2 linked regions of the Saccharicrinis fermentans DSM 9555 = JCM 21142 genome follow. The protein of the gene in region 1 interacts with the protein of each later gene in a pairwise test. Links are inferred from orthologs where the notes say so. Each region holds a gene or a part of one and is shown on either strand. Other genes may lie near its edges. The genes, in order: CYTFE_RS0122855 and rlmB.

The links.
Region 2: the proteins of CYTFE_RS0122855 (region 1) and rlmB interact in binary tests that used the Escherichia coli proteins (3 or more experiments, as listed by UniProt). The link is inferred for Saccharicrinis fermentans DSM 9555 = JCM 21142 from one-to-one orthologs.

The regions. Positions count from the first base shown.
Region 1 is NZ_KI912107.1:5,565,308-5,568,616, forward strand. The notes cover bases 324-3,298. They hold CYTFE_RS0122855 (bifunctional ADP-dependent NAD(P)H-hydrate dehydratase/NAD(P)H-hydrate epimerase), read right to left. Parts: upstream 2,583-3,298; coding sequence 1,065-2,582; downstream 324-1,064. Other genes in these bases: CYTFE_RS0122850 (DUF4831 family protein), read right to left, coding at 324-936; CYTFE_RS0122860 (peptide MFS transporter), read left to right, coding at 2,768-3,298. Also shown: more of CYTFE_RS0122850, read right to left, coding at 1-323; more of CYTFE_RS0122860, read left to right, coding at 3,299-3,309. UniProt on the Escherichia coli protein: Bifunctional enzyme that catalyzes the epimerization of the S- and R-forms of NAD(P)HX and the dehydration of the S-form of NAD(P)HX at the expense of ADP, which is converted to AMP.
Region 2 is NZ_KI912107.1:1,776,083-1,779,391, forward strand. Bases 91-3,065 are described here. They hold rlmB (23S rRNA (guanosine(2251)-2'-O)-methyltransferase RlmB), read right to left. Parts: upstream 1,961-3,065; coding sequence 1,220-1,960; downstream 91-1,219. Other genes in these bases: CYTFE_RS0107160 (uroporphyrinogen decarboxylase family protein), read right to left, coding at 91-1,080; CYTFE_RS0107170 (ABC-F family ATP-binding cassette domain-containing protein), read right to left, coding at 2,030-3,065. Also shown: more of CYTFE_RS0107160, read right to left, coding at 10-90; more of CYTFE_RS0107170, read right to left, coding at 3,066-3,309. UniProt on the Escherichia coli protein: Specifically methylates the ribose of guanosine 2251 in 23S rRNA.

The sequences.
Region 1 (3,309 bases):
AGCAGGAAGATTATAGAACAGTCCATTTGGTGCGGGGTCTTTGGAACGTTCCGAGGAGTTGTTTTTCAACACTTTCATTTTCTCCACATCCATTTTGAAATAAATGGGAGTACCAGTAATGTCCATGGCATCCACTAGTCCTTTTTGTTGATTGAAACGACACAGGACATGGTTGGTATAGCTACTTAATGGATCAGGTGTTAGTTCAAAACTTCGGGTCAGAGATACTGTAATTGTTTTGCCTGCAAAAAGTGAGACAAAATCTTTTTCTTGTTTCTCAATTTCTTTTAAGATTGTGTTATATGCCTCTCCGTCAGGAGGTAGGTTTTCTAACTCGCCAGAAAGCAAATTGGTTCGTGTACTGCGTAAGCGATACACCATGTTGGCAGCTTCTTGCGCCATGGCTGCCGATGATGTTTTGTAAAGTAACTCCTCGTTTAACGCTACATTGTCAAAGTCAATTTCATCTAGGCTCAGTATAGGGTGTTGCTCTTTTGGGGGGAGCTGTGTGGAAAAGGGTAAGCTTGTATTGATGCCAGCCAAGATGCCTTCGGGAGTTAAAGTGAGCATTTGTGCCGAAGTGTTACCCTTTGTGAAAATACTAAACCTTTTGTCTTCATCCGCTTTTCCTGAAGTATGTATGTGTACTCCTTTGATAACCCATTCTTCACTATCTTCTGTTATTACATTGCTAAGATTTAAATAGCGTTGTGAGTATCTATAGTATGGACCTGCCTTTTTAATTGTTTTTTCCATTTCAATATCCACACGAATGCTTGTTTTAGGTAGCATATAGGTGAGAGATTGCGTGGTGGCATCCACTACCTGACTGGTGGGTTTTACATCAACCAGAGTGCTTTCTTTTTTTTGCGCAAGTATGGAGGAGGAGATCAAGAGTGCCCCCGCCATTAAAGTATAATATCTTTTAATTTTCATATGTTTATAATTTGTTTCTTAATGGTCATATGGAACTCGCCGTGATAATCATTCACCTGTGTGAGAGATCACTCTCATGGCTCGTTTCACCATACACATATATTCAATATTTTTTATTTCCCCTGTATTCAATTTAAACTTTTAAACGCATTCCCTAGGTTCCTTATTATGTCAGAGGCTATTAAAGATTCTTTTGATTCCTGAAGTAAGGCTTTGTCTCCAGCTTTTCCATGTAAGTATACAGCTAAGGTGGCAGCTTTATCAGGGGGGTAATTTTGTGCAAGCAAAGCAAGAATTATACCAGTTAATACATCTCCACTTCCGGCAGTTGCCATACCAGGATTACCAGTGGTATTAAAGTAGCATCTGCCATCGGGCATGCAGGTGACGGTATAGGCTCCTTTTAAAACTGTGATGACTTGGTATTGTTGACAGAAGTCTTTTAGTATCTTTAATCTGTGCATGTCATTTTTCCAAGAGCCTGCCAAGCGTTCAAATTCTTTTGGGTGTGGAGTTAAGATGGTTTGTTGAGGCAGTTTATTAAGCAAGTGTTTGTTTTCGCTCAATATATTCAACCCGTCTGCATCGACTACCAGGCTGTGATGTTCTATTTTGCTGAGCATATTTTCAAATGCCACTACCGAATTTTTCTTTTTGTTTAGTCCAGGGCCAATGGCAATGGCATTAAATCCATTTAGTTCAGGGAACTCTGTGAAGATCATCTCTGAGCGGTCGATACTTGCCATAGCTTCGGGTACACTGGATTGAATTATGTTGTAGCCCCAATGCGGAACGTGCACTGTTAGCAGGCCAACTCCTGCCTTAAGGCAGCCTTTGGAGGCTAATATTGCGGCTCCCATTTTGCCATAACACCCTGCAATTAAGAGGGCGTGACCATAGTTTCCTTTATGGCTATGTTGGAGGCGGTGTTTGTAAATAGAAGTGATATAATCTTTCTCCACCAACACATGTGTTTCTTTTTGTTCTTCAATGTATTCTGCTAACAAGCCAATGTCCAACACATGCCAATGTCCAACAAATTGGCTGTTTTCTGGCAGGAGAAAAGATAGTTTAGGAGTTTGAAAAGTTAAAGTGATATCTGCTTTTATTATGGCAGGAGAACCGGCATAGGACTCGTCATATTCGGCCATAAGGCCTGAAGGGATATCGATGGATATTACTTTGTTGGGTAGTTCATTTATTTTTTCAATCACTAATTTGGCCAATCCTTCAACGGGACGATTTAAGCCAGATCCAAAAATAGCGTCAATAATAATAGCATCCGGTTCTATTTGATTGAAATCTATATCCTCCAAAAAATCTATTTGACTGAGGCAGGCCGCATCTGTTTTTTTTAGGTGTTTGTAATTCAGTTTCGCATCTTTGCTTAACTTATCGGAAAAGTGAATCAGAAAAGCTTTTTTATTATAAGGAAAAGGATCGAGCATGCGTGTGATTGCCAAACCATCTCCACCGTTGTTTCCCGTTCCACAAAAAATATAATAGGAGGAGGCATCTATGTTTGAGATAATCCAATCCATACATTTTTGTGCAGCACGTTCCATCAAATCAATGGAGGCTATGGGTTCGTGATCTATGGTAAATTGGTCGAGTTCCCTTGTTTGTTTTGGGGTTAATATCTTCACTTTTGTTATGATTTTTGTTAATACCCTATAATTTACAATCGATTAAAATAACAGTTAAATATTTCTAACATGACAAAAAGTACTATATTCATGCCCTGTTTTTTCTACATTTGTAGCTAGTTACAAATATAGGTAAGAAAAATGTTTGAACATAAACAATATATAATTATTAGAACTATAAAAATATGAGCAAGGTAGATAAAGGATTTTTCGGACATCCGATGGGTTTGTCCACGCTTTTTGCCACAGAATTCTGGGAGCGTTTTAGTTACTATGGTATGAGAGGCTTTTTTGTACTCTTTTTAACCGCAGAATTAGCCAGTGGTGGATTTGGTCTGGATAAGATTGAGGCGTATTCAATATATGGCCTATTTACATCTCTGGTATATTTAACGCCCATCATAGGTGGTATTCTTGCCGATAAACTTTGGGGGCAGCGTTTCTCCATGTATGTGGGGGCACTCATGATGTCCTTGGGGCAGTTTGGTATGGCCTTTGGATCTTATTACGGTAAAGTGACGCATACAGGTGAGCTCCTTCATCTTCAACAGTTCTCTCTTTATGCAGGACTTGGATTGATGATTTTAGGGAATGGTTTTTTTAAGCCTGTTATTTCTACTATGGTAGGAAAGCTTTATCCAGAAGGAGATAATGACCGTGACAACGGCTTTACCATCTTTTATATGGGTATCAACTTAGGAGCATTGATTACTAACTTTATTGGTGG
Region 2 (3,309 bases), 3.8 Mb from region 1 along the record:
TATAAAATTTTACGAATGTTTAGGTTGCCAATCTCTGGCAGCTTCATACATTGCAATTACATTTTCAACAGGTGTTTCCACCTTAATTTTATGACTAGGCCCTAAGATAAATCGCCCTCCGGGCGCCATTACATCCAAGAGACTATTCACACCCTCTTTTACTTGTTTTGGCGTACCTTTTCGTAGCAACAGTTCTTCATCCACGGCACCGCAAAAAGTAATCAACTTACCATAATCTTTTTTCAAGCCCTCAGGATCCATACCTGCTGCCCTGGTTTGTATAGGGTCCAACACTTCAGCTCCTGCGCTAATAAAATTAGGCAAAAGTTTACGAACCCCACCACAGCTATGCATATAAAAGTGCACACCCAACGCTTTGGGTTTAGCTGTAAAAGCATCTATAGATGGCCGAATGTAATTATCCCAATGGTCATGTCCAATGGTTAAACCAGTTTGCGAACCGAAATCATCGGCCACTCTAATAAAGTCCACCCGATTTTGGGCGACTTCAAAAAATTCATCAATAAAGCTACTATAAAAATCTATCACCTTATCGCAAAGGGCTTTAAAAAATTTAGGATGTGACATCATGACTTCCATAAAGCTATCCCGTCCAATTAAACGTTGCACAATACGAAATAAACCTGGTGAGGAATATCCAGGCGCAGTCATGATTGCATAATCCTTATACTTTTCCAATTGGGCATTCAGGGAATTAAAATCGAAGAGTGCATTTGATGGCCAATCGAAGTCGGACAAAGCGGCCGGATCAGTAATCCCTTTCAGCGGAAAGTCGGTAGCTTGCCAATAGCTAAATTTACCTTTTTTAATGCGAGAGTAACCTACTCCCCAAATGTCTTTTTTACACTTGTTGTTACTATCAACTAACTGAGGTCCTATATATTTTGGTTCCACCCATCTAAAATCAACATCCAGATGCTCTAGAAGTTGATCGCGGTCAGTAAAACCAAAAAAGGAGATCATTTTCTCACCAAATTCCGGAACATCCCAATAAAAAAATGGAACCCTATCCGGAACATCGTTGTTCAGAGCTTTTAAGACTCTTTCTTTGTGGTTCATAAATGATGTTTTAAGGCTGTTGTTAAATACAAGTTTCTTTGTACAAAACCCAGCTAAATTTATAAATATTTTTTAAAATAACAAATTAAACAAATTAAAGGGTTGATTAACAATAGATAACAAACACGACTATATATAACTATTCATTTCGTTGTCGAACTGCCTCGTAAACCAATATTCCAGCAGCAACAGACACATTTAAAGAACCTATGGTACCAACAATAGGAATTTTTGCAGCGGCATCACATATTTTAAGTATTTGAGATGACACCCCTTTATCTTCAGCCCCCATGACAATGGCAGTAGGGCCTGAAAAATCAACCTTCGTATAATTTTCACTGGCTTTTTCTGTAGCTGCCACTAACTTTAGACCTGAATTTTGCAAATACTCCAAAGATTTATATAGGTTTTTAACCCTAGACACTGGTATATTAAGCAGTGCACCTGCCGAAGTTTTTACAGCATCCGCATTAATAGGAGCTCCACCTTTTTCTGGTATCACAATGGCATTAACACCTGCACATTCAGCAGAACGAGCTATGGCACCCATATTTCGAATATCAGTGATTCCATCGAGAACAAGTACCAATGGGTTTTTTCCTTCTTCAAACAGACCTATAAGCGTATTTTCAAGGTCATGATAAGTAATAGCAGAAACAAAAGCAATCACGCCCTGGTGATTTTTTCTTGTAGCCCGATTAATTCGCTCAACAGGTACAGTTTGCCAGGCGATTTTTGCTTCTTTCATGGTATCAATCAACTCCTCATAGAGTTCTCCCTGCAAGCCCTTCTTCACCAATACCTTTTCAATTTCTTTACCCGAACGGATGGCTTCTATAACCGATCTGATACCAAATAAAAAATCACTTTTCCCTGCCATAATTATATTTTTTTTAAATTTGATAACAGCAACAACCACTACCAAGCTAATATCTTATAAAAATCTTATTTAATCCAATTTTCTCTTTTCCAACTCAGCCTCATCTAATTCCTGTTGACAAGTCTCCCATTGTTCCATTTCTTTCTCCAGTAAAACATTCAGTTCCTGATATTTTCGCACAAATTCAGGATCACTTGCATTTTGGGGTATCTGCATCAATCTATCTAACTCCACAATATTCTCTTCCAGTTGAGCTATTTTCTTTTCGCATTTCTCCACTTGCTGCTGGGCTTTTTTAACCCTTCTACTAATTTCCTTTCTTTGTTCGTAAGATAGTTTTGCCCCCTGATTCTCCCCCCCATTATCTTTGGCTTTCACCGCTTTACCATTCGGTTTCTGCAACTCCATTTCCTTCAAGGATTCCATTTTCTTTCTTTCCAGAAATTCATAGATACCGCCTAGGTGTTCCTTCATTTTTTTATGACGGAATTCATAAACCTTATCCACCAGGCCATCGAGGAATTCACGATCATGAGAAACCACGACCACCGTTCCCTCAAAATCTTTAACCGCTTGTTTCAATAGTTCTTTAGATCTAATATCCAAATGGTTTGTTGGCTCATCCAGGATAAGTAAGTTCACTGGTTCAAGCAGCAGTTTAACCATTGCCAAGCGGGTTCTTTCCCCTCCTGACAAAACCGATACTTTTTTATCCACCGCTTCACCACTAAACATAAAAGCACCCAATAAATCACGAATCTTTAACCTCACATCACCAACCGCCACACGATCAATTGTTTCAAGTACAGAAACACTTTCATCCAGTAGGTCGGCTTGATTCTGAGCAAAATAGCCTATTTTCACCTGGTGACCTAATTTTATGCTACCTGTGAAGCTAATCTCATTCATAATCATCCTAGCCATGGTAGTTTTACCCTCCCCATTTCTTCCTATAAAGGCAACCTTTTCACCTCTTTCAATGGTAAAATCAACATCAGACAAAACCTCATGTTCACCATAGCTTTTTGAAACATGTTTACCTTCCAGTGTAATACTTCCCGCATGCGGCGCCGGGGGAAACTTAATCCTCAATGCCGATTTATCAAACTCATCAACCTCGATTCGATCCAATTTCTCCAGTTGCTTAATGCGCGACTGAACCTGAACCGCTTTGGTTGCCTGATATCGAAAACGTTCAATAAATTTCTCTGTGTCTTCAATTAGTTTCTGCTGATTACGATAAGCTGCCATTTGCTGTTCCTTTCGCTCTTCTCTCAGCTCAAGGTATCTGGTATAAGAAGCTTTGTAATCATATATCTTTCCCATTTGAATTTCAATAGTTCGTTTGG